2 regions of the Paenibacillus sp. FSL L8-0708 genome follow, and region 2 is predicted to be linked to the other one. Evidence: riboswitches for the same ligand, from Rfam matches in the RefSeq annotation. Region 2 holds a riboswitch; the other holds the start of a gene.
What was found. Region 2 has a riboswitch for S-adenosylmethionine ahead of NYE58_RS30355 (methionine ABC transporter ATP-binding protein). Riboswitches for the same ligand answer to the same signal wherever they lie in the genome.
Positions count from the first base shown of each region.

Region 1: linked by a shared signal. The riboswitch ahead of metA (homoserine O-acetyltransferase MetA) and the one ahead of NYE58_RS30355 (methionine ABC transporter ATP-binding protein) in region 2 are both predicted to bind S-adenosylmethionine.

Region 1 covers NZ_JBBPBC010000001.1:2,057,723-2,073,884, reverse strand. Annotated here, with positions in the region: gene mqnC (cyclic dehypoxanthinyl futalosine synthase) at 455-1,591, opposite strand; gene NYE58_RS09405 (PLP-dependent transferase) at 2,219-3,391, opposite strand; gene metA (homoserine O-acetyltransferase MetA) at 3,428-4,348, opposite strand; SAM riboswitch class I at 4,464-4,592, opposite strand; gene corA (magnesium/cobalt transporter CorA) at 4,990-5,925, shown strand; gene NYE58_RS09390 (HRDC domain-containing protein) at 6,013-7,029, opposite strand; gene NYE58_RS09385 (ROK family protein) at 7,240-8,121, opposite strand; gene NYE58_RS09380 (5'-3' exonuclease) at 8,285-9,184, opposite strand; gene NYE58_RS09375 (arsenate reductase family protein) at 9,245-9,610, opposite strand; gene NYE58_RS09370 (RluA family pseudouridine synthase) at 9,804-10,790, opposite strand; gene NYE58_RS09365 (cob(I)yrinic acid a,c-diamide adenosyltransferase) at 10,792-11,358, opposite strand; gene ltrA (group II intron reverse transcriptase/maturase) at 11,556-12,818, opposite strand; gene NYE58_RS09355 (aspartyl-phosphate phosphatase Spo0E family protein) at 13,427-13,615, opposite strand; gene NYE58_RS09350 (aminotransferase class I/II-fold pyridoxal phosphate-dependent enzyme) at 13,867-15,087, opposite strand; gene NYE58_RS09345 (Lrp/AsnC family transcriptional regulator) at 15,101-15,601, opposite strand; gene NYE58_RS09340 (spore coat protein) at 15,861-16,162, opposite strand, start outside.
Region 2 covers NZ_JBBPBC010000001.1:6,460,497-6,476,658, reverse strand. Annotated here, with positions in the region: gene NYE58_RS30400 (transglutaminase domain-containing protein) at 1-422, shown strand, start outside; gene NYE58_RS30395 (peptidoglycan D,D-transpeptidase FtsI family protein) at 596-2,671, shown strand; gene NYE58_RS30390 (peptidoglycan D,D-transpeptidase FtsI family protein) at 2,703-4,808, shown strand; gene NYE58_RS30385 (Cof-type HAD-IIB family hydrolase) at 4,886-5,653, shown strand; gene NYE58_RS30380 (DUF456 domain-containing protein) at 5,712-6,197, shown strand; gene NYE58_RS30375 (putative polysaccharide biosynthesis protein) at 6,224-7,849, shown strand; gene NYE58_RS30370 (thioredoxin family protein) at 7,928-8,272, shown strand; gene NYE58_RS30365 (COX15/CtaA family protein) at 8,390-9,358, shown strand; gene NYE58_RS30360 (Cthe_2314 family HEPN domain-containing protein) at 9,514-10,248, shown strand; SAM riboswitch class I at 10,351-10,486, shown strand; gene NYE58_RS30355 (methionine ABC transporter ATP-binding protein) at 10,589-11,605, shown strand; gene NYE58_RS30350 (methionine ABC transporter permease) at 11,635-12,264, shown strand; gene NYE58_RS30345 (MetQ/NlpA family ABC transporter substrate-binding protein) at 12,322-13,188, shown strand; gene NYE58_RS30340 (NifU family protein) at 13,347-13,595, opposite strand; gene NYE58_RS30335 (YuzB family protein) at 13,677-13,931, shown strand; gene NYE58_RS30330 (NAD(P)/FAD-dependent oxidoreductase) at 14,341-15,402, opposite strand; gene mqnE (aminofutalosine synthase MqnE) at 15,454-16,162, opposite strand, start outside.

The DNA.
Region 1 (16,162 bases), 4.4 Mb from region 2:
AAAAAATATTTTTATGTTCACATTTATATAAAGCTTCGTTAAAAGGCGTACTCCACACCAACCCTCGTTTGTGTAGTTAACATTAGTTCATATTGTTCGTATACATCAGCTCTATCGGACACTGATGCTCTTATACGCCACATTTTCCGATTTTCCCTATGCTATCGGACCCCACAGTCCCTATTGCACTAAAAACCAGCCTATATGAGATGAGGCTCTTTTAAAGGAATAGCGTCGCTGGGGTCCGAACCCCGACTCAAGAAGCGCTGAATTTGCAATTAAGGTCCACTGAGTCCGTACGCCTAGCGGATGATATAACAAGCGAAGATTCAGATGTGTTCTGCAATAAGGCTTACTAATGATCGTAATCCTAACCTTACAAAAAAACGCTTGATGCTCAGTAATCCACTTAAGGATTAACAAGCATCAAGCGTTGATTAATAATTAATATATATTAGTTCTGCATTACAAAATCATTATCAATCTTCGCATTAGGATCATCGAACACCCGCAGAATATCATAACGTGTATTCCGCTGTGCTGGAACTTTGCCTGCTTCGCGAATCAGCTGAGTAATCGACTCGATGTTTACCTTATAAGTCGCACCCGCTGAAGATACTACGTTCTCTTCAATCATTGTGCTGCCGAAATCGTTGCAGCCATATTGCAAGGAGAGCTTGCCGACTTCTGGCCCCATAGTGACCCAAGAAGATTGGAAGTTCTTAATATTATCCAACACAAGGCGGCTGATCGCTACCGTCTTCAGATATTCCTCAGGCGTTTGTCTGTCCAGCTTCAGGTTGGTATTGTCCGGCTGGAATGTCCATGAGATAAAGGCCAAGAAACCTTCAGAATCATATTTGTTGGCAATACACTCATCCTGAGCCTCACGTACACGTAGTAAGTGCAAAGCTCGTTCTTCCATACTTTCTCCAAGCCCAATCACCATTGTTGCTGTTGTATTCATACCCACTTTATGTGCTGTCTGCATTACATCCATCCACTCGCGCCACGAGCCTTTTAGCCGGCTGATTTTGCGGCGTGTACGGTCATCAAGAATTTCTGCGCCTCCGCCTGGCAAGGAATCCAGACCCGCAGCATGAATTTCACGAACCACTTGTTCCAGTGGTAATCCTGATACTTCTTTCATCTTCATAATCTCCGCAGGAGAGAAGGAGTGCATTGTAATCTCAGGGAAACGTTGCTTAATTCCGCGCAGTATATCTGTATAGTAGCTAAATGGAAGGTTAGGATTAGTTCCACCTTGCATAAGAATTTCTGTACCATTAACAGCAATCGTTTCAGCAATTTTTTGATAAATCGTTTCATCTGGCAGCACATAGCCTTCATCCGAGCCTGGTCTGCGGTAAAAAGCACAAAAACGGCAGTACACATCACATACATTCGTATAGTTAATATTACGGCCAATTACAAATGTGGCTAACGGGTCCGGATGCCAGCGTTCCATAATAGTGTTTGCAGCAGCACCCATTTTCTCAATTTCGTTGCTCTCGAATAGTCGGATGGTATCTTCCAATTGGAGACGGTCACCCCGCAGGGCTTTATCCAAAATAAGATCTATCGTACTCATCGTTCGCATCCTCCTTTTAAACCCTTAGGGATATGGTAGATTCACAAAATCACAAGAAAAATAACGTTGTCGTCCTTTAGAGATAACAACCGTTTCTCGTAGTAACATAAGGATAAAGTACAGTATGTAACTTATACCTTATATTTTAATAAATGAACAGTTCATTTCCTCATCGTATCACAATCTGAACAGCTTGAAAAACTTTTTACTTTCTTAGCAAGATACCATCCAGCAGAAAGAGTCCTTACATTGCTGCCTGCACCCGGTGAATCAAAATTCCTGGAGGCTGCCGGACACAGATGACGTTATTAGTTAGTATTTAGCCTTTGGAGCATAGTTATGGACTCCAGCGACGCTATTCCTTGACAAGAGACTCATGAAGGCAGGTTTTTAGCGCAATAGCTGCTGTGGAGTCCGTTAACATTCCAAATGTGTAATAATGCTGTGTCTAAGGTCAGCTGTGTCCAATAGCAAAAAGTCCAAAAAGAAGAGCTATCCCAGCAGCCAATTCCCGGCTTATGAGACAGCTCTATTTCATCCTGCGTCCAACACCAGCTCTAAATCAACGTTGAGATAGATCCTCGATATTTTCCAGCAATTCGGTGCCGATCTGGGTTGCCGTTACTTTTACTTCGTTTCGATTTCCGCCCGCGCAGCCTCCAAAGCATGACCAAGATCAGCAATTAGATCCTCCGCATGTTCAATGCCAACCGAGAAGCGCAGCAATCGATCATCTACACCCACCGCATTCCGAATTTCCACAGGAATATCGGCATGCGTCTGTACTGCAGGATAGGTCATTAGCGATTCAACCCCGCCGAGGCTCTCCGCGAAGGCAATAAGCCGGATATGACGAAGCAGAGGTTCTACGTATCTGGCATCTTTTAATTTGAAAGAAAAAATTCCGGTATTGCCCGAGGACTGGCGATTCTGGATTTCATATCCCGGATGATCCGGCAGGCCTGGGTGGAACACTTCCGCAATCGCCGGATGCTCTTGTAGATAGCGGGCAATTGCTAGCGCATTACTCTCGTGCCGTTCCATACGCAGGGCCAGTGTCTTCATGCCTCTCATCAGCTGATAACTGTCTGTTGGCCCAAGCACAGCGCCAATAGAGTTATGTAGAATCGCTATTTCAGCGGATAATTCAGCCCCTTTAGATACAATAAGACCAGCAAGAACATCATTGTGTCCGCCCAAATATTTGGTAGCACTATGGACTACAATGTCTGCACCTAATTCCAGAGGACGCTGGAAAAATGGAGTCAGCAGTGTATTGTCTACAATTGTGAGCAGCCCATGATGACGGGCCCAAGTAGCTACGGCCGCAATATCCGTAACCATCATCAAAGGATTCGTTGGCGTTTCAATAAATATCGCCTTCGTATTTGGAAGACGTGAAGCCTCAAGCGCATCCAAATCATTCGTGTCTACATAGGAAGCAGTGATTCCAAACTTGGACATAATTCGTTCCAACAAACGATAGGTCCCGCCGTAAAGATCCAGCGAAACGATCAAGTGATCGCCTTGCCCAAACAGAGTAAATATGGTTTGAATAGCTGCCATCCCAGAACTACAGGCAAAACCTGCATCACCAGACTCCAATTCCGCAGCCGCATTCTCTAGTACGGAACGGGTTGGACTTTTGGTACGGCTATAATCGAAACCTGTGCTCTGCCCAAGCTTCGGGTGACGGAATGCCGTAGCATTATAGATAGGAAAATTAATGGCTCCGGTAGCCGGATCTTCTTGTGAACCTATTTGTGCCAGTCTGCTTTCAATCCTAAGTTTGTCGTCCATGATAAATGCCTCCTAAATTGTAATGTAGCGCTGATCTTAATAAACAATCGGGTCGATATCGTAAGGTGTCTCTTGATATACATAGTAATTGAGCCAATTAGAGAATAATAAGTTGGCATGTGCACGCCACACTGCAGGAGGTGTTCGTTCTGGATCATCTTTAGGGAAATAGTGTTTCGGCAAGGCCATCTCCATGCCCCTCTCCAAATCACGATCATATTCCCATTTCAAGGATAATGGATCGTATTCGGAATGTCCGGTCACAAATATTTGTTTGCCGTCGGTCGTAGCTACTAGATACATACCAGCTTCTTCGGATTCCGCCAGAATCTGCAGATCTGGATTGCTCTCAATATCTTCGCGGGAGACATCGGTATGACGGGAATGCGGTACATGGAATACCTCGTCAAAGCCGCGCAGCAATTTAATGTTATTTTGATTAATCGTATGGGAGAATACTCCAAAACATTTTTCAGGCAAAGCCACTTTACGAACACCAAAATGATGATACAACCCTGCCTGTGCCGCCCAACAGATATGCATGGTCGAGGTCACATTATCCTTGCTCCATTCAAAAATCTCTTTTAGCTCTTCCCAATAGGATACTTCCTCAAACTCCATTTGCTCTACGGGTGCTCCTGTAACAATAAGACCATCCAAACGGCGGTGGCTGATCTCGTCAAAAGTTTTGTAAAAGCTTCTCAAATGCTCAGCAGAAGTATTCTTAGAAGTATGTGAGCGTGGATGCAGCAAGGTAACGTCAACTTGTAGCGGTGAATTTCCTATTAAACGCAGCAATTGAGTCTCCGTCGTTTCTTTAGTCGGCATGAGATTCAGAATAGCAATCCTTAGTGGGCGGATATCCTGATGGAAAGCCAAACTATCATCCATCACAAAAATATTTTCACCGGATAGTATTTCTTTTGCTGGTAAACTGTCGGGAATTTTAATTGGCATTGTCTTTCCACTCCTTAACTGTATTTAGGTTATGTTGTCACATCGCGGCTTTCTGAACAATAAAAAGACCTTTCTCGGAAAACGAGAAAGGTCATATCTACAGTCATATGCGCCTCTCTCATCTGCCAGAAACTTTTGGACGAGGTTAGTCGTCAGCAAAGTTCCGCAAGAATTAGCACCGTGCGTTCACACGCCGGTTGCCGGGTTTCATAGGGCTAGTCCCTCCACCTGCTCTTGATAAGATTTAGCTGTATTCAATTAAATTTCTTTAAAATTTACTTTAAATCATGAACCTCCTTTTCGTCAAGTCCATACAATGCTGAAGTAGCCTCAAAGTAACAATAAATTTGCTTGAAAGAGGCATACTCCGTTGTTATACTAGACAAGTATTTCATACCTGAACGAAAAGAAGAGGTGAGAAGAAGAATGGAAGGCGACCCGAGCTCGCAATTAAGTGTACAGAATGAGCAACCACACAGGATAATCATCAGCTTGCCGGCGGCGGGAGCAGTTCTTCTTCATGCCCTCGAATCGTCATTCGGCCTCTTGTATTGATTGTAACGCCGGCCAAGCTGATTTTTTTCTCTGTGCTTAATTAGCAGTCCCTGGTGAAGACCCGGGGATAGAAGGAGTGGAATCAGATGAAAATCCGGCTGGTGAATGCAGGGGTTTTTACACCTATTGATGAAATTGATGAAACATTGACACCCCCAACAGAAGGGTTCTATTGGATTGATGCAGATGTGGAGGATTTGGAGCTGCTTCAGCCCCTGTTCAACCTGCATGATCTCGCTGTTGAGGATTGCCTTAGTGAAGAGGATCAACGTCCAAAGATCGAAATATACGAAAGTCATTACTTTATTGTTGTAAACAGCATCCGCTTTGATGATGAGGAAATCTTCCTGCGGGCGCTCAATATATTCTTGGGCAGACATTATATTATTACTGTAACGAAACAAAAGATTCACGAGCTACGCGTACTGAAGCCCATGTTATGGGAACAAGAGGTTAGCGAACCCGACCAATTCCTTTACCTGCTTATCGACCTTGTCGTAGATAATTATTTCTCCGTAGGTGACCGAATTGAAGCCCGGATTGAGAAGCTTGAAGAGGATATCCTAATGCATACCAAGAAATCTCATCTGAGTGAGATTATCGGTCTGCGAAGTGAGATCTTATGGTTAAAGAAGATGCTGGGACCTCAGAAAGAGGTTATCAATACCCTGAATAAAAAAGACCTCCGTCTGATTGATGATCAGCTGCAGAAATACTTTAGCGACATTTATGAAAATGCAGTTAAAATATCCGAAACCTTTGAGACGTACCGCGATCTCATGGGCAACTTACGTGAGGCCTACCAATCCAGTATCGCCAACCGCGCCAATGAAATTATGAGAGTATTTACCGCGATTACAACGATATTCATGCCTTTGACCGTAATTACCGGAATCTATGGGATGAACTTTGATCATATGCCGGAATTGCATACGAAATACGGTTATTTTGCCGTTATAGGTCTAATGTTGACGTTAGGCTGTGGGATGCTGTATGTATTCCGCAAGAAAGAATGGCTATGAAAATAAACGGACGAATAGGCAAGACGAAGGCCCTTTAACCCTATGGTGTAAGGAAGCCTTCGTCTTTTTGATATGATAAAAAAGCTACTAGAAACTGGTCGCCATGCCCACTTTAGGAGCTTGCTCCCGCCGGAAACGAATGCGGATCAGCCGCAGACGTTCATAATAGCTATCCAGCCCTTCTGCTGCTGAAAAATCCTCCCCATACACCTTATGCAGCACTGGCTTTAGAAAAAGATCTCCTACCTCTGCATAGGCATTCCATATCGCCTCCTGCTCATTCTGCGGCACATTTTTCAGTTCTACCTCGATCAATTTCTCCACGCAATAACCTTCTCTTTCCAGCTCCTCTACCGTCTCAATCAGTTCGCGACGGTTCACTCCACTGTTCACCTTAAGCTGTTCTAACCCTAACCCATTCTCGATCCCTTGCAGCAGAATTCGCCGTAATCGCAGTCTTTCTAGCTGTTTCTTATATTTGACCTCTTTCTGTTTATAGAGCCAGGATACAAAAGAATCCTCCTCAATTTCTTGGTGTACCCAATTCAAAGGAAAGGAATGTTCCCTTGCAGCCGTAGAGGTTATAGCCAACCAATCCGTGCCATATTGGGCTGCCTTTCCTTCCCCTACACCAGGGATCTGCAGCAGCTCCTCTGGTGTATGCGGCAAGAAAGTGCTTATCAAACGTAACAAACGATTGCTGGCAAGAATGTAAGGGGCTTTCCGTTCACTAGAAGCTCGGCTGCGGCGCCAAGCACATAACTCCTCATAAATAGCTTCGTTCCCATTATATTCACTGTAATATTGCAGCCTTAGCTGCTCCTGATTACGCCCGGTAAGGCCGTCTTCTTCATGAAATACGCCATCAATCAACGGCCGATAGCCATCCCCCATCTTCACCGCCAGCTCATGCCTGTAAACACAAAGCATTTCATTCCATGAACCACCCGCGTACCACAAATGCTCCTGTGTTTCCTCACCGCCTGAAAAATCACGCCAGCCCAGGCTCCACACTCCTTCTTCCTCTCCAATCCATAGCTGAGCGAACACCTCTTGATCCACCCCAGATATTCTGGATAAGCGATTCATAAATACAATTTGCATATTCATCCCTGCCTTTCTAGTCTTCAGCAAGCACTATACCTACCGGTCTGAGCTACTTATTCGCTGATGTGAATCCCACACTGTCAGACTCGGAAAACGCAAAAAAGCACCACTCTCACGATAAACGTGAAAGAGGTGCTCCCTCATTAAATGCTATACTGTTAGATCCTACAATACCATATATTTCCTAACAGTCAATATCTTTTTATACTAGTTCCTTGCCAAAGCTAAAGTTGCCAGTCCAATCGCACCTGCAAGTCCTGCATTATCTCCAAGCTGCGGTGGCACAACATAATTATCGATGTCGGTATTGAGCGCTGGATGCTGAACATAACCCTTCAGCAGCTCCTGCAGCTTGGTACGAATTAGCGGGAACAAGTGGCTTTGCTTCATGACACCACCGCCCATTACGATTTTTTCGGGAGACAGAATCAACACGTAATTCATAAGTGCATGTGCAAGATAATGAGCTTCCATATCCCAAGCTGGATGGTCAACAGGCAACTCGCCTGCTGGTTGTCCCCAGCGTTTGCCAATCCCCGGACCTGCGGCTAACCCTTCAAGGCAATCGCCATGATAAGGGCAGTAGCCCTCAAACGTGTCCTCTGGATGTCTGCGAACTAGAATATGTCCCATCTCTGGATGAGACAATCCATGCACCATCTGACCTCCAACTACTGCTCCCGCTCCAATGCCTGTCCCAACCGTAATATAAAGGCAGCTGTCCAGACCTTTAGCCGCTCCCCATTTACTTTCCGCAAGCGCTGCACCATTCACATCCGTATCAAAACCGATCGGCACGTTAAATTGCTCAGCCATTGTACCTACCAAATTATATTGTCCCCAGTGAGGTTTTGGTGTCGTTGTTATGTAACCATAAGTAGGGCTGTCCAGCACGGGATCAATCGGTCCAAACGATCCAATACCAAAAGCTTCTACATTCTTCCCATTAAAATAGTCGATTACGAGTCCCATCGTTTCTTCCGGTGTTGTTGTCGGAAAGCTAACTCGGTCCAGAATGGTACCGTCCTCATAACCAATTCCGCATACAAACTTCGTTCCGCCTGCTTCAATCGCTCCCAATAACTTCATAGCAACTATCTCCCTTCTCCATTAAGCAATAATCCGCCATCCAGTTTGAAAATAAAAATTAATATAAAATAAAACAATCAACAGCCCTTATTATACGTTGGATGAAGCGCTATCACAATAATAAAACTCCCTTCATGCTTTTTTGCATGAAGGGAGACTCTCCTTAACCCAGATCACCTAACTCAATCTGTACAATTCCCCGTTCGTCCTGCACCTCAGCGATCAAATGCATCAGGCTGCCAAATTCCAGTTCTTGAAATTTACGCGCGGCTGTTTCCCGTTGTAATTGCCATAAAGCTTCCGCCAGCTCACAGACCACAGGCACATCACAACGGATTTCAGCCAGCTCTCTTGATAGATGCAGCATATCAAGGTCGGCTTCAATTTTGGACCGTACACCTTTAGGGAGCAAGTGAAGATTCTCAATTACACCTTCAACTGTACCGTATTCCGTTAACAGCTTCAGCGCGGTTTTCTCACCAATCCCTTTTACACCAGGGTAATTATCACTTGTATCGCCCATAAAGCCCTTCAGGTCAATAACCTGTCTAGGGGTTAGACCTTTATCCTCAAGCAATTCTGCAAGGTCATAAACTTTATAGTTGGAGCGTCCTTTTTTCATAATGACGACCTTAACATTCTCATCAATAAGCTGCAGCATATCATGGTCACCCGTCAGAATGTAAACCTCAGAATTATCGCTGTAACAGGATGCTAGCGTACCAATGCAATCATCTGCTTCATAGCCGGCAAGACCGATGTTTGGCACACCTAGCTCAGCCACTACTTCTTTTACTAGATCAAATTGCGGAATTAATTCCAGCGGAGCTTCGATCCGGTTGGATTTGTATCCATCATATTTCTCGGTACGGAACGTTCCTTTACCCATATCCCAGCAGCATACGACATGAGAAGGCTCAAACGTACTTACTGCATCAAAAAAATACTGCAAAAATCCATATACCGCATTCGTCGGTAAACCTTCTTTTGTCTTGCGAATATATCCTCCATAAGAGGTCGCATAAAAGGCCCGGAACAGCAGAGCCATTCCATCTACAAGCATTACCCGGCCCGTTGTATCTGTTCTCACTTATAAACCTCTCCCTTGATCGTTGTATTGATATTAAACATTAGCCCAAGTATCGGCATATTGGTCTTCTTTGAATCCCACCGTAACTTTAACTCCATCGGTGACAATCGGGCGTTTGACCAGCATCCCGTGGCTTGAGAGCAGCTCTAACTTCTCCTGTTCCGTAAGCTGGGGAAGCTTGTCCTTCAGACCTAATGATTTATATACTTCACCGCTTGTATTAAAAAACTTTTTCAGCTCAAGGCCGCTGTTCGCGAGCAGCTCACGCAGCTCGTCCACCGTAGGTGGCTGCTCTGCGATGTGCTGAAGCTCCAGCTCATGACCTTGTCCCTGCAACCATTTTACTGCGCTGCGGCAGGTGCTGCATTTGGGATATTGAAATACTTTTAATTTGCTCATGCTGTGCTCCTTTAATAATCGGCTAATAATATCGTAACTACGGGGAATGTTTGAACTTCCGGCCGCTGTTGTCTACAGATTTCTTCAATTTTACCGTTAAACACGGTTGAAATCCGCAGACAAAGGCGGTCGCTATCGCTCCTACAGTTCCAATCCTCCCCTTCGCCACTCCATCGCCTGAATTATAATTTTATCACAAATCCGCTGTCGGACCTTGCTCCAATATTTTCTCCAAGGCTGCCATGTCAGGTGGCAACGGGGCTTCGAAAATCATTTCTTGCAAAAGCACAGGGTGCTTGAACGTCAGACGCACTGCGTGCAGTGCCTGACGCGGTATGGAAGCATCGAGTGCTGCAACGGTCTCCAATTGCTCGCTTTGAGTTGAAGTCAATTCTGGTAGATTGTACAGCTCATGACGGTACATGCTGTCCCCAATCAGCGGACAGCCGATTGAGGTCATATGGACCCGAATCTGATGCGTACGCCCACTCTCCAGCTTTAGTTCAACTCTAGAGCCAGCTGAATACACCTGCTTAACCTCATATCGGGTTAGGGAAGGATATCCATCCGGTGTCACGATACGCCGATGTGGCTCCTCAGGATCACGATCGATAGGGCCGTCGATATCGCCGGATAACTCCGCAGGAACCCCGTGAACAAATGCAGCGTAACGCTTATCCACAGTACCGGCGATCATCTGCTCGGAAATATGCTGATGGCTGTAAGGATTTTTGGCGATCACTAACACACCGGAGGTCTCCTGATCCAGACGGTGAACAGGCCGGAAACGGAAGCGTTCATTCTTCTGTGCCCAATAATAAACCACACCATTGGCAAGCGTGTCGGTGTAATGTCCATGTGTGGGATGAACTATAATTCCCGCTGCCTTGTTAACCACTAGCAGATGTTCATCTTCAAATAAAATCTCAAATGGAATCGGCTGCGGCAAAATATCATCCGAAGTCTCCGTTTCCATGCGAATCTGCACGGTATCTCCTGCCTTTACATGCACACTAATGTATACACGTTCACCGTTTAATGTAATGCCTTGCTCCGTCTGCTTCAGGCGAGAGAGCAGCTTGCGTGAGACATCCATCCGTTTGTGCAGGATGGTCTTCAGCAGGAAGTCATCCTCTTCAGGCGGTATGATATAAGTAATGGGTGAATAATAGCTTGTCATATTAGTCTCGGAACACCTTTTTACTGCGGATGTATTCTACATCAGTAATCCCTGACCGTGTATTAGCCGTTCTAGCCAAAGCAAAAAAATAATCCGACAATCGATTGAGATAAATCACCGCTTCTGGGTTAATGTCCGCAGTTCGCCCTAAGGTAACCGCCCGGCGTTCTGCACGACGGCAAACCGTGCGGCATACATGTAGAACCGAAGCCAGCTGACTACCTCCTGGCAGGATAAATTTCTCAAGTGGCGGATTCTCCTCTTGTAGAGTATCTATCCAGCCTTCCAGCCGCTGAGCCATCTCACTTGTCACCATATATTGACCACCATCAGCAAGTCTAACAAATGCTAAATCCGTGCCGCAATCAAACAGCTCATGCTGTATTTCGAGCAATTGCTCGCGGACATCGTCGAAATTATCACTTTCCATCAGGCTTCGTGCTTGCCCTACAAAACAATTCAGCTCATCGATCGTTCCGTAGGCCTCGACGCGGACATCATCCTTGCCGACCCGGCCGCCAATCACTGAGGTCTGACCTGCATCACCCGTACGTGTATAAATCGCCATGGTTTAAGCCTCCTATCCATTCTTAAAAAACATATACTGATAGTTTAAGCTTTCTGCTATAAGGAAGGCAATAAAGATAGCAAATTAAGAGTATAAACAAAAACACCATCATTAGTAAGAGTGCACAATCGAGTAGGAGGGGGCGGCTAGCCCCCGACCTCTCACACCACCGTACGTACCGTTCGATATACGGCGGTTCATGAAATATTCCGTAAGGAGTTGTATCTGTCCAATACACTCTTTAATCCATTGGCTTCCCAATATTGGTTATTCAATGCATGTTGTAGAATTGGACTCCCTGCAATTCGCCAATACCCTTTTCGGGTATTTCCCCACTCATAGGCTTTATCCTTAGGTACCCCTAAGGATATAAGTCTTTTGACTTTGGTTCTAGGGGTCTTCCACTGCTTCCAGAGGCACATTCGTAGCCTTCTTCGTATCCATTTATCCATATCTCGAAAGGTACTTGGGGTATCCGCCAGCGAGAAATAACCGCACCATCCCATGAGGTAGTGGTTTAGTTCCTTGATTCGCTCTTCCATCTTCATCGATCTCTTTCGAGAGGATATCTCCTGTATTCGAACCTTGACTCTCTGTAAGGACTGCTTCGCAATTCTCACCTTTGGTTCTTTGTCCACACTAAAACTAAATCCTAGAAACTTTCGTTTCCAGGGACGGTCTACCGCGCTCTTTACTTGGTTCACCTTCAGCTTTAGCCTCGTCTCGATGAATCGGGTGACCGTTGTCTTGACTCTCTCTCCTGCTCTTAGCGTTTTCACGTAAATATTGCAATCATCCGCATAACGAACGAAGCGGTGCCCACGTTTCTCGAGTTCTTTGTCGAGCTCATCTAGGACAATGTTAGATAATAACGGACTCAGTGGACCGCCTTGCGGGGCACCTTCCGTTGTCGGGGTTACTAACCCGTTCTCCATCACACCTGACTGAAGATATTTGCGGATAAGCAGGAGAACTTTCTTGTCCTCCACTTTCTCCGAAATCTTCATCATCAGTCGGTCATGGTTGACGCGATCAAAGAATTTCTCCAAGTCTAGGTCGACTACGAATCGATATCCTTCTTTCATAAAGGTTCGAGCTTTCCTCACCGCATCATGCCCTCGTCTTTTCGGACGGAATCCATAGCTATGGTCGGAAAACTCTGGATCAAACAATGGAGTTAACACCTGCGCGATTGCTTGTTGAATCATTCGATCTGTCACGGTAGGTATTCCTAGTAACCTAACACCTCCGCCACCGGGTTTCGGGATTTCGACTCGGCGCACGGGGCTCGGTTCATAGGTTCCTTCTTCTATGGCATGCCGCAAGGTCTGCCAGTTTTGTACGATGTGTTCTCGTAAGGATTTTACGGACATCCCATCTACGCCATGACTTCCTTTATTCGCTTCAACACGCTTTAAGGCTTGCAGAAGATTTTCCCGTGATAGCAGTTGCTCCAACATTTTTTTTTAACCTCTCTTTACGTGATTTATACCTTCCATTTGTGCCAAAGATGAACTCCGCCCTGCTGAAGACCCCCACGGGATTCACCGTTTCCTTCTTCAGTCAGGTCCTTTCGGATTTTTTTTTTCTGCATTCATCGCTCATCTTGAACGCCTGGATGTATAAATCCTATTCCATGTTCAGCCCTTCCGCAGCTGTTGCAACAGCTTGCGTACTATGGCGTCTGCTGACTTCTGTGCACTCAGCCTACTCTCACAAGTAGGGTTACGAAGTATACTCGCCTATCACACAGATCTCCCCAGGTAAGAACGCTATCTTCCTCTCCATCTATCTGCTTCATTTACTCTCGTACGCCTTTGGCAGTATGGACTTTGGTTTGTTGTGCAACCTCATCCAGCCTACGTTAGCCTTGTATGAAGTTCGTATTCCTCAGACCGGAGATTTGCCGCTGGCTTCCTTCAGATTCCACCTCGCGGTGGACACCCTTGCCTTAAGCTAATGGCTACTACTGCCTTCGCCATTCGGGACTTCAACCCTATAGATAGCGCCCATGCTGGGCGCACACAAAAAGAGGACCCTAGGGTCCTCTCAAGAGCATTCAGCAGCACTATTTTCCAGCTGGACGCCCCTTCATATACTCATTTATTTTGAGGTCCAATAAACTGCTAATTTCAATCACATTATCCGAAGTGAATGATTTTTCCTGCAGGAAAAGCTGCTCCATCTTGCTGCGGAGTATTCTAATTTCATCTTCCAGAGAGAGTATGCGAGCAGAAGCATCACCCTTGGGGGGTATTTTCCCATTTCCAGAGAAACATTTCCCACCATAGGAAGGTAAGTAATAATCGGCGCTAAGCACAATCATCCCTCCCAAAAGTATTATTGAGCGCGTGCTGCAAAAGAGCATAAAAGTTAAATAAAGCAACTTCAAAGCAACGCCTTAGTTCCAGAGTAAATGAATCCTTTTAAGTTCTATTATAGGGGCTAATTACTCTCAAAGTAAAATAATACCATAGGATTGTATGATCGGCTATAGTTCAATTTTCACTAATCCGTTCTCTCACGTGTAAGCTTTGTGACAAAAGCACCAATGCGTTCTACTGCTTCGTTCAGTTGGGATACTGATGTGGCGTAAGAACAGCGCAAGTAGCCTTCTCCACCTAATCCAAAGACACTTCCAGGCACAGCTGCAACCTTGTATTCAAGCAAAAGCCGCTGAGCAAATTGATCAGAAGTCAGCCCTGTCTTGCGCACGCTTGGAAAAGCGTAGAAGGCGCCCTGCGGCTCATGGCACTCCAGCCCTGCATCGCGTAGGCCCTTGACGATCAACCTCCGCCGTTGGTTATAGGAATCCACCATCCGGTCCTTCTCTTCCATCCCATTGGTCAGCGCTTCAAGTGCAGCCACCTGTCCCATAGAAGGAGCACACATCACAGTATACTGATGAATCTTAAGCATTGCAGCGATAAGATCCGGGTGACCACAAGCATACCCCATCCGCCATCCGGTCATTGCAAAAGCTTTGGAGAAGCCGCTAACCAGAATCGTACGGTCTATCATGCCTGGTAAAGAGGCAAAGCTGACGTGATTAATGCCATAAGACAATTCTGCATAAATCTCATCTGAAATCACTATAAGATCATGTTTCTCTACTACCTTAGCAATCGGCTCCCAATCTTCTCGGGTCATTACACTTCCCGTAGGGTTACTTGGGTAACACAAAATCAGAACCTTGGAGCGCGGAGTGATTTTGGCTTCCAAGCTTTCCGCAGTAAGTTTAAAGTTATTCTCACCAACCGTTTCAATACCTACAGGTATTCCTCCACCAATCGCGGTGATCGGTGAATAAGAGATATAACAAGGCTCAGGAATCAGAATTTCATCCCCCGGTGAAATCAGCGCACGTAGTGCCAAATCGATGGCTTCGCTTCCGCCAACGGTTGCTATAATTTGATTGGCAGGATCATATTCCACAGCAAAACGGCTGTGCAAGTAATTCGCGATCCCTTCCCGCAGTTCAGGCATCCCTGCATTGGATGTATACCCTGTAAACCCTCTTTCCAGCGAATAGACGCAAGCTTCTCTGACATGCCAGGGGGTCTTGAAGTCAGGCTCTCCGACTCCCAAAGAGATGATATCCTTACTGCCTGCAGCCAGATCAAAAAACTTGCGGATACCCGAAGGCTGAATTTGCTGTACCAACGGGGCCAAATAAGAATCCATTGATTTGCTGTCTTCTCCAGTTAGCTGCGATTTATTCGTGATCATATGATTACTTCCTTTATGGAGAGATCATCAGACGGTTGTCTTCCTCATGCTCTTCGAAGATGATCCCGTCCTGTTTGTATTTTTTAAGGGTAAAATTCGTTTTGGTTGAAAGTACTGAATCAATTGGAGACAGCTTCTCAGATACAAAATTGGCCACTTCACGTAAATTCCGGCCTTCCACTTCCACCAGAAGATCATAAGCACCAGACATCAGATAAACTGATTTGACCTGTGGATACAGGTAGATTCGCTCGGCAATCCCTTCAAAACCACGCCCTCGTTCAGGCGTAATCTGCACCTCAATCAGTGCGGTTACCTTCTCATCGTCCACTTTATCCCAGTTTACAACGGCGGCATATTTTACAATGACATGATCTTTCTCCAACTGCTCAATCGCAGTCTTCACATCTTCTTCTTCCGCGCCAAGCAGCGTTGCTAAGAGTGCAGTAGATCTTCTCGCGTCTTCCTTAAGCAGTTCCAGCACTTTCCTCTTAAGCTCGTTCATTTCCTTCATGCCTTCCCTCCGGATAGTTCGCCAATGACGGTACGCTATTAATGCGTCGCCCCGCGAAAAGAGTTTAATACTAATATGACATGAAATGTGCATCTCTGCAAACAAAATAACCCCATAGGAGCTTCCATGAAAGGCAGAGTTTACATAGAACATACACAAAAAAATAGAAAAAACGCCCGTTCTACCGGATTTAACCAGTAAAAACGGGCGTTATCTCCACACACATGAAGTGATTTGCTTCATTCGCCAACCATCATGGTTACATTAAATGGGAAGGCTGATGTTGTCCGTTAGCCGGGATATGAGCATTCTGAGCGTATGCGCCAAATTGCCCGGTTTTTTGTTGAACAAATTGCCCGGTTTGCTGTTGCATTTGCTGTGCGGTTTGAAGCTGCTTGTCCACATCTTGGCGCAATGCTTTTGCAGGTGCAGGATACATATTCAGTTGAGACATATGCGTGTATAAATCACCTTGGAGTTGCAAAGTGTCCATGGTCATAGTGTTAAAAACCCTACGAACGGCTGGACATGCTGATTCTGTAGCAGCTGTAGCATATTCGC
Region 2 (16,162 bases):
ATATTGTGGGTGCGGCTGAAGATATTATTGGACAAGCGCAAGGAGACGAGAAGAAAGCCAGACTACTGTATGATTGGGTAGGAACACGAGTAACTTATGATTACGCCAAAGCGGAAAATTATGAAAAAAATAGAATTTGGCATGAACAGACCCCGCAGGATACCTTCGACACACGCATAGGGGTATGTATTGATTATGCACGTCTTTACGCTGTAATGGCCCGCTCCCAAGGATTGCAGGTGCGCGTTGTAACGGGTCAAGGCTATGATGGTCGAGGCGGGTATGGCGCACATGCCTGGAATGAAGTTTATATAAGTGACCGGCAAGCTTGGATTCCATTGGATCCCACTTGGGCGAGCAGTGGGGATTGGTTTAATCCGAAGGATTTTGACGATACGCATATTAGGGAGAACGCACTCTGAGTGAGGGCGCCGCACTCCTTCCGTGTGGTACAATAAACTCATACCAACCGCTCTAACACAAATGCGAGTGCAATGCTCACAATCAGCTTCTTAGAAATCACCTTCATTATAAGAGCAATGTCGCTGGCTAAGGCAATTCAGACATTATTTTTATATAGAAGGGAAGAAAGCTGGTGAGCTTTGGGAAGCAGCTCCCGCCTGCGGACGGGAAATCTTCGAAACATTCTGTAGGTCTGAGATTGAATCTGTTTTTCTTTGGCACTTTTTTTATTTTTTGTATCATTATTGTGCGTCTTGCAGGTTTGCAGTTTACTGAGGGAGCTTTGCTGACAGAAGAAGAGATCAAACGGGATACGAAGTTTGTTCCGCTGGCAGCCATGCGAGGGATTATTTTTGCTGCCGGGGGTGAGCAGATAGCCTATTCTACACCTGTTGAGTCGCTCTATCTTACCCTAAATAAGGAATATACAGCTAAAACTACCGATAAAGTAACGGGTGAAACCTCACTAACGGAAAAAGCGAAAAATAAGTCTAATTACCTTGCAGCAAGATTAGTAGCGGAGTTTGAGAAATATGGAAGTGCAGATGCCCCTAAGTTAACGCAGCAGGACGTGCTGGATTTACTTGATCTGGACTTTAAAAAGTATCTGGGTTATGTACCGCGTCGTATAAAAGCAGGGCTAACTTCAGAAGAAATAGCTTATTTCATGGAACACAAGGATGAATATCCAGGCATTACCATTGTGGAAGAAAGTGTACGCCACTACGATAAAGATACGGTAGCTGTGCAGACGGTGGGTTTTGGTAAACCTTTTAAATCAACCGAAGACATAGCGATGTACAAAAATATTCGTAGTGCAATGAAAGACAATTCTTCACCGGGACTTATGTATAAAACGGAAGAATATGTAGGATTTGATGGTCTGGAAATGCAGTATCAACGCGAACTGCGCGGAGAAAATGGTTATCAGATCATTTCGGTCACTCCTCAAAATATGGCGGAGAAGGTAGAACAGACCGTTCCCCCTGTAAAAGGCAATAACATTTGGATGACCATTAATAAGAATGTTCAGATGAAGACTGAACAAGCTATATTGGATCAGATTAAATGGCTGCATACCAATGCTGTTCAAGGCGAAACTCATCCTGATGCTTTAACAGGTTATGCAGTAGCAATGGAAGTAGAGACTGGGAATATTGTCGCTATGGCGAGTATGCCTGATTACGATTCGAATGTATGGACAAAGGACTCGCTGCCTACATCTGTCTGGAATAAAATTATGAATAATCATCTGAATGGTACAATTACCTCGAATTCTTCCGGGAGATCGGGTCATGATTTTAGCTCACTTGTATTCTTGGGATCGACCATTAAACCGTTAAGTGTATTAATTGGTTTAAATGAAGGATTTTTTAACACCTCGAGCACCTATCCCGATGTGGGGATTACCTATTTCGGTAAGGATGATAAATCATCGGTTAGAAATTCATCAGGTCACGTCTATGGAAAACTGTATCCGGCTGATGCTATCAAGCAATCCTCTAACGTATTTATGGTAGATATGGTCGGAAAGCAACTATACAAGAAATACCTGGGGGATAAAGGTGTAGAGGTCTGGGACGAATATATGAAAAAGTTCGGACTGGGTGTGTCAACACAAAGTGGTCTTCCCGGTGAATCACCAGGTCAGATTAACTATACAGATTTCAAGGCTGCAGGGAGCTCACAGGCCGCGCTCGTCTACGCATCTTTTGGCCAGCAAGGCAGTTATACTACATTACAGCTTGCCCAGTATGCTACTACACTTGCAAATGAAGGTGTGCGAATTAAACCGCAGCTTGTAAGTAAGATTACTGATGCGCAAGGTAAGGTGGTTAAGGAATTTAAAAAAGAAGTGCTTAATAGCGTAACTTTTGATAAATCGTTCTGGAGAGAAATCAAACAGGGAATGAGCAGTAAAGTTAGTGCTTTTGACGATTTTCCTTATGATTTTGCCCGTAAGACAGGAACCTCTGAAAAAACGGATAGAAAAAATATAAACCGTGATAACGGGGTCTTTATTGCCTTTGCTCCACGTGAGAATCCGAAGCTGGCTGTAGCGGTTGTGATTCCGGAAGGCGGCTTTGGCTCCAATAGTGCAGCTCCGGTTGCCCGTAAGATTTTTGATGCTTATGATTGGGAATATGGGCTGGATGGGGTTCCGAAGAAGAATATTCCACCTGTGGCAGATCCCGTTCAAGAACAATAAGCTTAAATTAGAGAAAAAGGAGAGAAAAACTGTGAGTTTTTTCCGTAAGCAGGCCTCACCTCCTGACGAGACCAGCAGCAAAAGTTCCATTGGCCTGCGACTCAACGTGTTTTTCTTTAGCACGTTCGTTATATTTTGCGTAATCATCATCCGACTAGCTGTTCTGCAGTTCGTGGAAGGTCCAACTTTAACTGAGGTAGAGACGAGTAGAGATACTAAAAATGTACCGTTAGCTTCCATGAGAGGGGTTATATACGCTGCAGGTGGTGAGAAGCTAGCTTATTCCACACCTGTTCAATCGCTGTATATCACACTCAATAAAGAGTATACGGCTAAGGAAACAGATAAAGTCACCGGTAAAACAACGCTGACCCCAGAGGCTAAGGCCAAGTCTGATGCATTGGCAGCCAAGCTGGTAGCTGATTTCAATAAATATGGGGATCCAAATGCAGAGAAGATGACGGAGAAAGATGTAATTGATGCGTTGGATTTATATTTCCGTAAATCACTTGGCTTTATGGCACGGCGAATTAAGGCTGATCTGACTACTGAAGAAGTTGCTTATTTCATGGAACATAAAGGAGAATATCCGGGGCTTGAGATTGTCGAGGAGAGCATTCGTCATTACGATAAAGATACGGTTGCTGTACAGACGATTGGTTATATCAAACCCTTCAAATCCGCGAACAGTCTTAATATTTATAAAAACATTCTAAGTGCTATGAAAAACAATCCGGAGCCAGGGCTAACGTATAAGGATGATGAATTTGTTGGATTCGATGGGCTGGAGCTGAAATATCAGCGTGAGCTTCGCGGGCAAAACGGCTATCAGGAAATTTCCGTCAATCCACAGAATATGGCGGAGAAAATTGAGCGTGTCGTTCCGCCTGTCAAAGGAAATGACATCTGGACAACGATTAATAAGAACGTTCAGATGAAGACAGAACAGGCGATAACAGATCAGCTCAAATGGTTGCACTCTAATACCGTACAAGGCAGAACGCATCCGAATGCTTTAACGGGATATGCAGTAGCGATGGAAGTAGATACTGGCAATATTGTTGCTATGGCGAGTATGCCTGACTATGATACGAATGTTTGGACAACGGGTTCTTTATCTGCAGATGTCTGGAACAGTATTATGGATAACTATCAGAACGGCACGATAACTCCTATTTCTTCAGGAACCTCAGGGAATGGACTAAGATCTGTATTGCTTCTAGGTTCAACGATTAAACCTTTGAGTGTACTCGTGGGCCTGAATGAAGGGTTGTTTTCAACTTCATCGTATTATCAGGATAAAGGTTTTGCGACTTTTGGTAAGTCTGGGCATGAAACGAAGGTAAGAAACTCTTCTAACCACGTATATGGTTCTTTGGATCCTGCTAGAGCCATTGAGAAATCCTCGAATGCATTTATGGTCGATATGGTCGGTAAAAGATTGTATGACAAATATAAAAGCAAGGGGATAGACATCTGGGATGTCTATATGAAAGAGTTCGGCCTTGGTGTATCTACGGGAATTGACCTGCCAAATGAATTCTTGGGTCAAAGAAACTATACCAATATAGAAGCTGCTGGTAGTGCGCAGTCCGCACTGGTCTATGCCTCTTTCGGACAACAAGGAAGTTATACAGTAATGCAGCTTGCACAGTATGTTACAACACTTGCTAATGAAGGACAGCGGATTAAACCTCAATTGGTTAGCAAGATTACTGATGCAGATGGAAATATAGTCAAAGAGTTTAAACGTGAGGTGCTTGATGAAGTAACAAACTTCGATAAGTCCTACTGGAATGAAATTAAGCAGGGGATGCGAAGTGAAGTTAGTGCTTTTTCTGATTTCCCTTATGACTTTGCCCGTAAGACGGGAACCTCTCAGCAAGTAGCTAAGGGTGAAATTCGCGATAATGGGGTATTTATTGCATATGCTCCACGTAATAATCCTAAGTTGGCTGTGGCGGTTGTAATCCCTGAAGGTGGTTTTGGTTCACAAAGTGCGGCACCAGTCGCACGTAAAATATTTGATGCCTATGATTGGGAATATGGCCTTGATGGAGTTCCAAAGAAAAGTCTCCAGTCTGGCAATAATACTAATGATAATGCGAAGGAGGGAGAGACTACAGGTACCGAGTAACTCTGACCCTATGGCCTAAGATTTAAAAAAATAAACAGCTTCTCAAATGAGAGCATACAAGAATGGAGGGATGGCAAATGATTGCCAAATACCGCCTGCTTGCATTGGATATGGATGGAACCCTACTGAATGATGAACAGATAATTACACCCACAACGGTGGAATGGATTCAAAAGGCGGTCAACGCAGGCGTTCATGTCTGTCTGTCGACAGGCCGGGCATTTGTAAGTGCCTTACCCTATGCAGAGCAGCTAGGTTTAGAGACACCGATGATCACTGTGAACGGCAGTGAGGTGTGGAGAGCGCCACATGAAATATACCGGAGATCACTAATGGATCCCAAGCTGGTACAAGAAATGTATGATCTTGCAAAAGCAGATGACATCTGGTTCTGGGCTTATTCTCTGGACGAAGTTCTTAAACAGGATAACTGGGATGGGGATGTAACGGGTAGAGAATGGCTTAAATTCGGTTATCACACTGAAGATGATGAGCTTCGTCATAAGCTGTTGCTTCGTCTTCAAGATATGGGTGGACTGGAGATTACGAACTCTTCTCCGCACAATCTGGAGATTAATCCTCTAGGCGTGAATAAGGCAGCAGGAATAAAGGAAGTCTGCAAGCTGCTGGGAATAGAAATGTCGCAAGTTGTAGCTGTGGGCGACAGCCTTAACGATCTGGCGGCGATCCAGCAGGCTGGGCTTGGGGTTGCCATGGGCAACGCGCAAAAGACGGTTAAACAAGAGGCTGATGTTGTGGTGGCGACCAATAATCAAGACGGGATTGCCGAGGTCATCCAAAAGTATATCTTTACCGAAGCTGCAGCCTCTGTAGGCAGCAAATAATAAAAGCAGTACTGCGAAGTGAATCCATGGAGCATTATGCTAGTAGGAGGTTAAGGAATTGACGATCCTGGGTTGGATTCTTATCATTGTTTTGTTTGCTGTAGGATTGGCAGGGGCTGTGTATCCCATACTGCCGGGTGCGTTAGCGATCTATCTTGCCTTTTTTGTATACGGCTGGTTTTTTTCTTTTGAGCCCTTTGGGGTTTGGTTCTGGATTATTCAAACACTGATCGTTGTAGTTCTTTTTGTTGCTGATTATGTTGTAGGAGCGTGGGGTGTCAAAAAATTTGGCGGATCACGTTCATCGATTATCGGGAGCACGATCGGGCTGATCTTGGGACCTTTTGTTATTCCAGCTTTTGGTCTTATCATTGGACCATTTCTAGGGGCTTTTATTGGAGAATTGATAGTGGGATCTTCCCCGTCTAAAGCTGCTAAGGTAAGTGTTGGCTCCATACTCGGCTTATTTAGCAGCACCTTGGTCAAAATCGTGTTGCAGGTAATTATGGTCGTCCTCTTTTTTATATGGGTCGCCCGGTTTTAATTTAACAGTGAAGAAGGGGAAAGAGTTTGTCCAAGAAAGAGTCTTTTGTTAAAGGCACGCTTATCCTTGCTGCTGCAGCTTTGGTGGCAAGGGTACTCGGGCTTGTCCAGCGTGTGCCGCTGGAGCATTTATTTAATGATGTTGGTAATGCTTCATTTACACAGGCAAACACAGTTTATTTAATGTTATTACCGCTGGCTACAGCAGGGATTCCAAGTACATTAAGTAAAATGGTATCTGAGCGTTATGCACTGAATAGACCAAATGAAGCTCAGCAGGTGTATCGGGCGGCATTAATCTTTGGTGTTGTAGTTGGCGTAATTATGAGCGCATTGTTATACATAGGTGCTCCTTATTATGCAGAATATGCAAAAGTTCCTGAAAGTACTTTGGCGATCCGGGCCATAGCTCCGGCACTCCTACTCTTCCCTTCTATTGCAATGATGCGTGGTTACTTTCAAGGGCGGAATAATATGATGGCTGGTGGCATCTCTCAAATTGTGGAGCAGATCGCGAGGGTATCTACCGCTGTTCTTCTGGCATTTGTATTGTTACAAAAAGGGTACGACAACACGTGGATGGCTGCTGGTGCATCATTCGGTAGTGTATTTGGTAGTGTTGGTGCGTTTGGTGTAATGCTCTATTACGCTATGAAATTACGGCGTAGCGAGGGGCAAACTGCGTTATACGAAACGAATGAAGCGAAGCTTCCTCTATTTGGAATTTATAAGGATATATTTAAATTATCCATTCCTATCGTTCTATCTTCAGTTACGGTTCCAGTAGTGAACTTTATTGATACATCTTTAATTGTACCGTTACTGAGTGGACAAGTTGGTGTAGCTGATGCCACACGTGCTTTGGGTATTTTCGGGAGTCGGGCACAGAGTGTCGCCGGGATTCCACCGGTTCTTTCTATAGCACTGAGCACATCACTTATACCAATTATTTCAGCTGCATATGCCCGTCGGGATGAAAAACATCTAAAAGGGCAAGTGACGTTAGCACTTCGAATCTCTATTTTAACAGGAGCACCGATTGTTCTATCACTCGTAGTTGCTGCATATTCAGTTAATGGTCTCTTGTTCAGTAGTTTAGATGGCAGTGGTATCGTAGCCATGCTTACTTTAGGAACGATCTTTCAGATTACGATGATGACAACGAACTCTATTTTGTTAGGTATGGGCAAATCGCGAATTTCCATGTATTATGTGTTAGCGGGTATTATTGTAAAATTAGTGGCAAGCTTATTACTTAGTAAGGTATTTGGCATCTACGGAATTATCGGTGCAACAGCACTTTGTTTCGTGGTCATTACTTTGCTTAACTTACGGATGCTGAAATCGATTGTGCCATTTGAAATTATGGGCAAACGTTGGGGCGGTTTCGCGATTGCGGTACTTGTGTCCGGCGGGATTGGTTATGGCTTGAATGAAGCTGGAATTTTGTTAACGGATCTGATGCCGGCACGTTTGGCGTTTCTGATCACTTGTCTAGTTGTAGGAGCAGCCGTTGTTGTTATTTATCTAGTACTGCTTATTGTGCTGGGTGTGCTGACTAAACAGGAAATCTCCAGTTATCCGCGGGCGCTGCAAAAATTATTGAATCCGCTGATGAAGTTACAGCCTGCACGTGTTCGTATGAGAGAATAGGTTTGACTTCTACACTGCATTTTGCTTCACTTAAAGAGTAGAAAATAGACAGATATTGAAGAAGGGACTGAGTAAATCATGGACAAAATTAGTTCTCCTGCTGAATTTCAGGTAGCCATTCAATCACCTCGATTAACAGTGGCCATCTTCAAGGCTGACTGGTGCTCGGATTGCAAATTTATCGATCCTTTTATCCCAGAGGTAGAGCAGGCTTATGCAGACCGCCTTACACTGGTTGAGGTAGATGTTGATGCCGTGGGCGATGTTAGTCAAGAACAAAATATTATGGGTATTCCAAGCTTCGTCGCATATTCGGATGGACGGGAATTGGTTAGATTCGTTAATAAATTGCGCAAATCCCGTGAAGAGATTGAGAATTTCCTTGATAAAGCGGTCCAAGTGCATCAAAGCCTTCAAAAGTAATTCCTAAGGAACCACCGCTTTCGCCTGTTTGTGCAAAAGCGGTGGTTTTTTGAAATATAAGTCTGGCTGCTTCTTCATTACTAAAAACTGCGGGTGATATTTTTGACGACAAATCAGTTGAAATGGCTTAGTTATCTTACTTGCCTTATCATGTTCCTTGCTGTACTCGGAGGAGCGGTAGTGACGAAGACTGGATCGGGCTTGGAATGCGGAAATGAATGGCCGCTCTGTCATGGGAAATTAATTCCGGCTTATACTATAGGCTCGATGATTGAATACACCCATCGCTTGTTTAGCGGTTTGGCAGGGTTATTCTCACTTGCCTCGATGTTTGCTTTTTGGCGTTATGCCCGTACTCGGCGCGATTTGCTGGGATATGCATTTATGACTTTATTATTCGTCATCGTTCAAGGTGGTATGGGAGCGCTTGCAGTAATTAAATCCCAATCCGCCGCTGTAATGGCGCTGCATATGGGTTTTTCTTTGATCGCCTTTTCGAGCGCTATGATGTTGGCTCTTGGAACCAAGAGATGGCATGAAGCACGCGAATATGATCATAAGCTGGAGGCTCAAAAGAAGCCCGTAAGTAAGGCTTTTCGCAATTTAACCTGTTTTACTGCCATCTATTCTTATATTGTCGTGTATATTGGAGCCTTTGTAAGTCATACGGATTCACAAGGCGGGTGTTCGGGTTGGCCGCTTTGTAATGGAGAATGGGTTCCGGAGCTTTCCGGAGGAGTAGGTGTTGTTTTTACGCATCGGATTGCGGCTTTAATCTTATTCATGCTTACTGCGCTGCTCGGGCATTTGGCATTTTGGAAACATAAGGATTATCCAGAGCTTAGAGCGCTAGGTATAGCTGCAGTACTGTTATGCTTGATGCAGGTATTTAGTGGGGCGGCTGTGGTTTACACTCTAGATAATGAAAGGCTGTACATATTTGCCGCTTTGGCTCATATTTTGCTGATTGCCAGTTTGTTTGGTGTCTTATGTTATATGAGTGTAAGAGTCTGGCAGCTAAATCGCGCGAGTAGTGTCGTGTCTGGAAAAAATGTAACGAACCCAATGATTCCACCGCCTTGGTAGAACATTCCCTCCGTGGATAGAGGCGCTTCACCCGCGGAATAATAAAGTGGAAATCGGTATATCGTGGAGCTGATTGGCCGATGCTTACGTCGCGAGTTTTGTACGAAGCAGTCCATGGAAGCAGACGCTGAACAAAACTTTAGGAGGACTGGGATATGCTGCGGGTATTACTTGGAGAGCCGCCTCGAAAGAACAGCGGTGTGTTGGCTGATGCGATGGAGAATATGGCCACTTTTGCAGCATTGCTGCGCAAGGAAATGAGTGCCCATGAGGATAATGACCATGAATACCGCAAGCTGGAGATTTGGACACGTGGGCTGATTTCCTCTCTGGATGAACTGGAGCAAAGTTGGTTCGCAGCCGCTTTTTACCGGAAATTAGTGATTGCGGGTTATATGGATGATATGACACCGGTGGAACAGGGCGATTATGCACGTTATGTTTATTTTTATAAAGATGGCTTTATCCGGGTTTTCTCTCTTCTGGACAAGCTTGGGACGGTACTGAATCATTTTTATGATCTCAAAACATCCAAATTAAAAACGCACTTTTCTTATTTTACAGTGCTGCGTCAGCTTCAATTATTGAATGTGCATCCTGCATTAGCGGATCAACTGGAAGAGATTAAGAACTCCTACCGCGATCCATTGGAGAATTTACGCAAGCGCAGAAATGCTGAAATTCATTATATGAATTCCGAAATGCAGGATGATTTGTGGCAGCGGCACCAAGGTCTGCATGACAAAATTCAGCTCGAGGATTTGGATAGCCATCTTGAGGATTTAAAACAATCGCTCGAAATGAACTGTAAGACATTAATCGCGGCATTCAGCTACAGCAATGAACAGCTGCGTAAGGAAATAAGCAAGGCAAAGAGCATAAAATCGTAATCGTTCAATATATTTCCTTTTGACAAAAATAGATAAACTCACTATACTTATGCTTGCATTAAAGTATGTACGATTTCAGAAAAAATATAATTTCATAACTTTATCTTATCGAGAGCGGCGGAGGGATAGGCCCGATGAAGCCCGGCAACCGATTTGTATCCAGCGCGGGAAGCGTTGTACAAATGTCATGGTGCTAATTCCTACAATGGCGCAGGTTGCGGTCGTTGGCAGATGAGAAGGCATTGTCTTAATAAACCCACAGAGCCTCTTGCGATCTGCATCGATCGTTAGAGGTTTTTTTGTATAGAATAAGTGAAGTATAAAGGGGGGGCGACGAGAGTTGATTAATCTAAAAGGGATAACAAAGATTTATGGAAAAGGGAGTAATGCGGCAACAGCACTTTCTGGATTGAATCTGTCCATCGAGAAAGGTGAAATATTCGGAGTCATCGGCCACTCTGGAGCCGGGAAAAGTACATTGATCCGTTGCATTAATCTGTTGGAACGTCCGACAGAAGGAGAGGTCTGGGTAGACGGTGTTGAGCTAACCAGTCTTAACCAAGGTCAGCTGCAGGAACAGCGGCGCAAGATTGGGATGATTTTTCAACATTTCAATTTGCTGTCTTCGGCGACCGTATACGATAATATTGCCTTTCCACTGCGCCTTGCAGGTACATCTAGAACAGCTATTGATACAAAAGTCAAAGACCTGCTCGCTCTAGTTGGGCTTGAAGAACATAAAGATAAGTTTCCTTCTCAGTTATCTGGAGGACAAAAGCAGCGGGTCGGCATCGCCCGGGCACTAGCCAGTGACCCTGATGTGCTGCTGTGTGACGAGGCCACTTCTGCGCTCGATCCCCAGACAACGGACTCCATTCTTAAGCTGCTGCTCGATATTAATAAAAGATTCCATTTGACCATTGTGCTGATCACACATGAAATGCATGTAATCCAGAGCATCTGCGACCGTGTCGCGGTCATTCATGGTGGTGGGATTGTTGAGCAAGGCAAAGTTACAGAGGTATTTCTCAAGCCGCAGCATGAGGTTACACGCGATTTCATCCGCAGTGAGACACAGAATGAAGGACCTCTTCGAGTGGCGCTTGATGCTGCTGCCGGGGATAACTCTCAAGCTGTCAAAATTACTTTTTTCGGAGAAAAAACTTACGGCTCGGCACTATCCGATGTCGTGCGTGATACGGGTGTAAGCTTTGCAATCTTACATGGTACCATTTCAACGATTAAAGATGTGCCTTATGGACAGATGATTGTGCGGTTCGAAGGGCCAGCTGAGGCGATTGCTGTAACGATCTCCAGGCTAATTGCTCAAGGCCTTGATGTGGAGGTGATTTCGTAATGAATTTTGCAGATCTAAATTGGCAAGAAATGATGGATGCTACGGTTGCTACTATAAAAATGATATTTTTTTCCGGATTGTTCACAATTATTCTTGGTTTACCACTCGGAATTCTATTGTATTTATGGGGGAAATCGAATAGTATAGTAATCAGAGTAACTTACTCGGTCTTATCATTACTTGTAAATATTCTACGTTCCGTACCCTTTATCATTTTGATGGTGGCTCTAATTCCTTTCAGCAAAGCCGTTGTTGGAACCTCCATTGGTGTACTCGGTACGATTCCACCTCTGGTGATTGGTGCAGCTCCGTTTTTTGCCCGCTTGGTAGAGACGTCGTTAAGAGAGGTAGACCGCGGAGTCATCGAAGCCGCACAAGGTATGGGAGCATCGACGAACCAAATCGTTATGCGTGTTCTTTTGCCAGAAGCTCGTCCAGGTCTGCTCGCTGGAGTTACGATCACACTGGTTACACTGGTCTCCTATACAGCAATGGCTGGAATGGTTGGGGGCGGCGGATTAGGTGACTTGGCGATTCGTTACGGCTACCACCGCTATGAGACGGAGATTATGATTGTTTCTATAGTATTTATTGTCGTACTGGTGCAATTGCTACAAATGGCCGGTGACCGACTCGTAAAACATTACACACGGAAATAAGGTACATCCATATATATCCTTATTCAATACAAAATATAGATTAGAGGGGGATTTACAATGAAAAAAGTACTACTTACATTTTTTAGCCTGACACTGGTTGCGGTGCTTGCGGCTTGCGGTAACAACAATGCATCTAATAATGCTGGGAGCTCGGCTGCTACAACAGCACCAAACGCAGAAGCAACAAGTGAACCTACTAAAGATCCAGTGAAATTGGTTATTGGTGCCTCACCTGTTCCTCATGCTGAAATTTTGAAGGCTATTGCTCCATTGCTTGAAAAAGATGGAATTACACTTGAAATCAAAGAATTCACTGACTATATTCAACCTAACGTGCAGCTTGATGAGAAGGAGTTAGACGCTAACTTTTTCCAACACCAACCGTATCTGGATGACCAAAACAAAAATAATAAAACCGACCTGGTCTCTGTTGCATCCGTTCACGTTGAACCTTTTGGAGCTTATTCCAAAAAAATCAAATCAATCGATGAGTTGGCTGATGGTGCAAAAGTTGCCATTCCGAACGATGCTACTAACGGTGGCCGTGCACTAATCCTACTTGCAAAAAATGGTCTGATTACCTTGAAAGATGATACAAACATTGCTGCAACAAAAGCAGATATCACTGAAAACAAGAAAAATCTCGACATCATTGAGTTGGAAGCTGCTATGCTCCCACGTCAACTGGATGAGGTAGACCTTGCTTTGATCAACACGAACTTTGCACTAGACGCTGGTCTTGTGCCAACTAAAGATGCATTGTTCATCGAGGGTGTAGATTCCCCTTATGCTAACATTTTGGTAACCCGTCAAGACAATAAAGATTCCGAAGCCATCAAAAAGCTGGTTGCTGCCCTGAATTCTCCAGAAGCTAAAGCTTTCATTGAAGAAAAGTACGAAGGTGCGATCATTCCAGCGTTTTAAGGAATGAAGCTAAATTCGTCTATAGTCATAACAAGAACCCGCAGCCAAGTTGGCTTGCGGGTTTTATGTTCTAAGGTTGTGAGAGAATGTTAAATCCTCTATAATAAGAAAATCCCGATCTCCTATACAGGAGAATCGGGAGGGTTATTGAACGGGATTTAGAATACTTGAACTACTTCTTCAACGCCTTCTACTTCTTCAAGGAGGGCGCGTTCAATCCCGGCTTTCAAGGTGATCGTGGAGCTTGGGCAGCTGCCGCAGGCACCCATAAGTTTCAACTTAACGATGCCGTCTTCCACATCGACCAGTTCTACGTCACCGCCATCGCGCTGCAGGAACGGACGAAGCTTATCCAGCACTTCTAGTACTTCATCATACATTTCGGTGCTTTGTGCATTCTCACTCATTTCTCAATCACTCCTTTCGTAAGTTCATTATAGTACAAAAAGTTAAAAAATAAAATGGTTAGGCGGAATAGGGAGATCATCATGAGACCAATTATTGAATTTTGTTCCAGTAACATGGGTCACGGAACAGACAAGCTAATGCATAAGCTGGAGGAAAATCCAGATTATGATGTCATTGAATACGGATGTCTGAACAATTGTGGAGAGTGTTATTTAATGCCTTTCGCCATGGTTGAAGGTGACATTATTGCAGCAGACACTGTTGCAGAGCTAGAAGAGAAAATTGAGGCCAAGATCAAAGAGCTTGAGGCTTGGTTTAATATAGATCTTGACTAAATTTCTCGAGAAAAAAAGAGGGAGCACTCCATAATCTAAATTATGGAGTGCTCCCTCTTTTTGGAACCTTACTTGAACAAAATCCACCAATTTGATCGATTAGGCAACATATTGGAGAGTGCAGGGGCTACCGTGAAGGTGCCACCGGACTCAGGCGACCTTATATTGAGTGTTTTCCTACATTTGGATTGCTATCGGACCCCATAGTCACTATTCACCTGAAAAACAGCATAAATGAACCTCATTATAAGCAATAACTTCACTGGAGTCCGAAACTCTCCTTCAAAGGCTGAAAATTTGCGAATAAGGTCATCTGAGTCCGAAGGGTATACGCACCAATAACGTAAGGAAGCTACTCTCGTGTTTATCTGAGAGTAGCTTCCTTTAATAATTATGAACCATCATAGGCTTATCCTAAAGTGCGTTTCGACATCCAGAGCACTCCGCTCTTGAGGATGCGGGGAACCCGTCCTTTGACGGAGCGTTGTCCCATAAGTCCGAATCCTGCTTTTTTTCCTAGTGACCCTAAAGTACCCTTCAGGCGAATAGGATGAAGCTTGGGAGTCTCACTGCGCCAGGTCGCTTGGATAACCTGAGCTACCTGCTCACCCTGTGCTCCAGCGGCTTGTGCGCTTGGTGCGAATGGCAGACTGGCACAGTCGCCAATCACATATACCTCCGGATAATCCGGTATACGATAATACTCATCCAGCATAATCCGTCCACCGCGGTCCTTCGACACATTCAAATCTTGAACTACTTTTACAGGTTGAATCCCTGCGGTCCATACTGTCACATCTGAAAGGATTTCCTCGGTACCGTTAAAAATCGAATCCTTCTCTACATGAGATACAGAGATTCGTCCCAGCGTTTGCACCTGATGGTGATGAAACCATTCCTCTACGTACTGTGACAGCTTTGCCGGAAAGGCAGACAAAACACGTTCACCGCGATCCAGAATAGCGATGTTAAGGTCTGGACGGCTTTCCCGAAGCTCTGCGGCTAATTCAACACCGCTCAATCCTCCACCTACGATGTTTATCGTTCCGTAAGGCTTCACATCATTTAAACGGCGGTAGGTTTCCCGAGTACCAGCAAAGGTCTGGATGCTGCAGGTATATTGATCAGCACCAGGGATGTTGTGGTAATTGTCGGTACATCCAAGAGCAATGGCTAGGAGATCATAAGATACAATCTCACCGGACTCCATACTGACTATTTTGCTCTCCAAATCAATGGAACTCACTTCACCGTACCGGACAGTAAGCCGGGGGTGAACCGGAAAATGAATGCGCAGGTGATAATCAGTTACGGTACCTGCGGCGAGCGCATAATATTCCGTTTTGATTCCTTGATAAGGCATTCGGTCAATTAAGATAATTTCAACATCATGAGGAAGATGATTATTGAGTAATTCTTGAATTAAGGCTAGGCCGCCGTAGCCACCGCCAAGAACGAGTATTGTTCTCATGCTGACCGAACTTCCTTTCCAATATGGGATAACAAATCTCAGGTAGTCTTCTTATTCGTATACCTTAACTTCATTATAGAAAGTGTCACGTTCGACAGGAATTCGTCCAGCACCTTTCACTAGCCAGATCAATTCGTCGCGAGTCAGACCTTCCGGTGTTAAGGCGCCAGCCGCGTGGCTGATACGTTCTTTTAGAATTGTGCCATGCACATCTGATGCACCGAAGTTCAGCGCGACTTGAGTAAGCTGAGGGCCAATGTTAATGAAGTACGCTTTGATGTGATCGAAATTGTCCAACATCAATCTGCTGATCGCAATGGTCTTCAGATCCTCATAAGCAGAGTTGCGGCGCATGATGCCAGCGTTTTTATTCTTAGGCTGCATGGACAATGGAATGAATACCATAAAGCCATTGGTTTCGTCCTGCAAATCACGGATTTGCATCATATGGCGGATACGGTCTTCATGAGATTCAATGGAGCCGTACAGCATAGTGGTATGGGTCTTCATCCCAAGCTGATGTGCTGTCCGATGGACTTCCAGATATTCTTCCACATTAGCTTTGTCTACACGCATTTTTTTACGATATTGGTCGGATAATATCTCTGCGCCACCACCGGTGAGTGTTTTAAGTCCAGCAGCACGCAATTGTTCCAGTACCTCACGAATACTCAAACCGCTAATACGGGTGAAAAAATCAATTTCAGCCGCAGTGTAGGCTTTTAAGGTAACCTCAGGGAAACGTTCGTTCAAAGCTTTT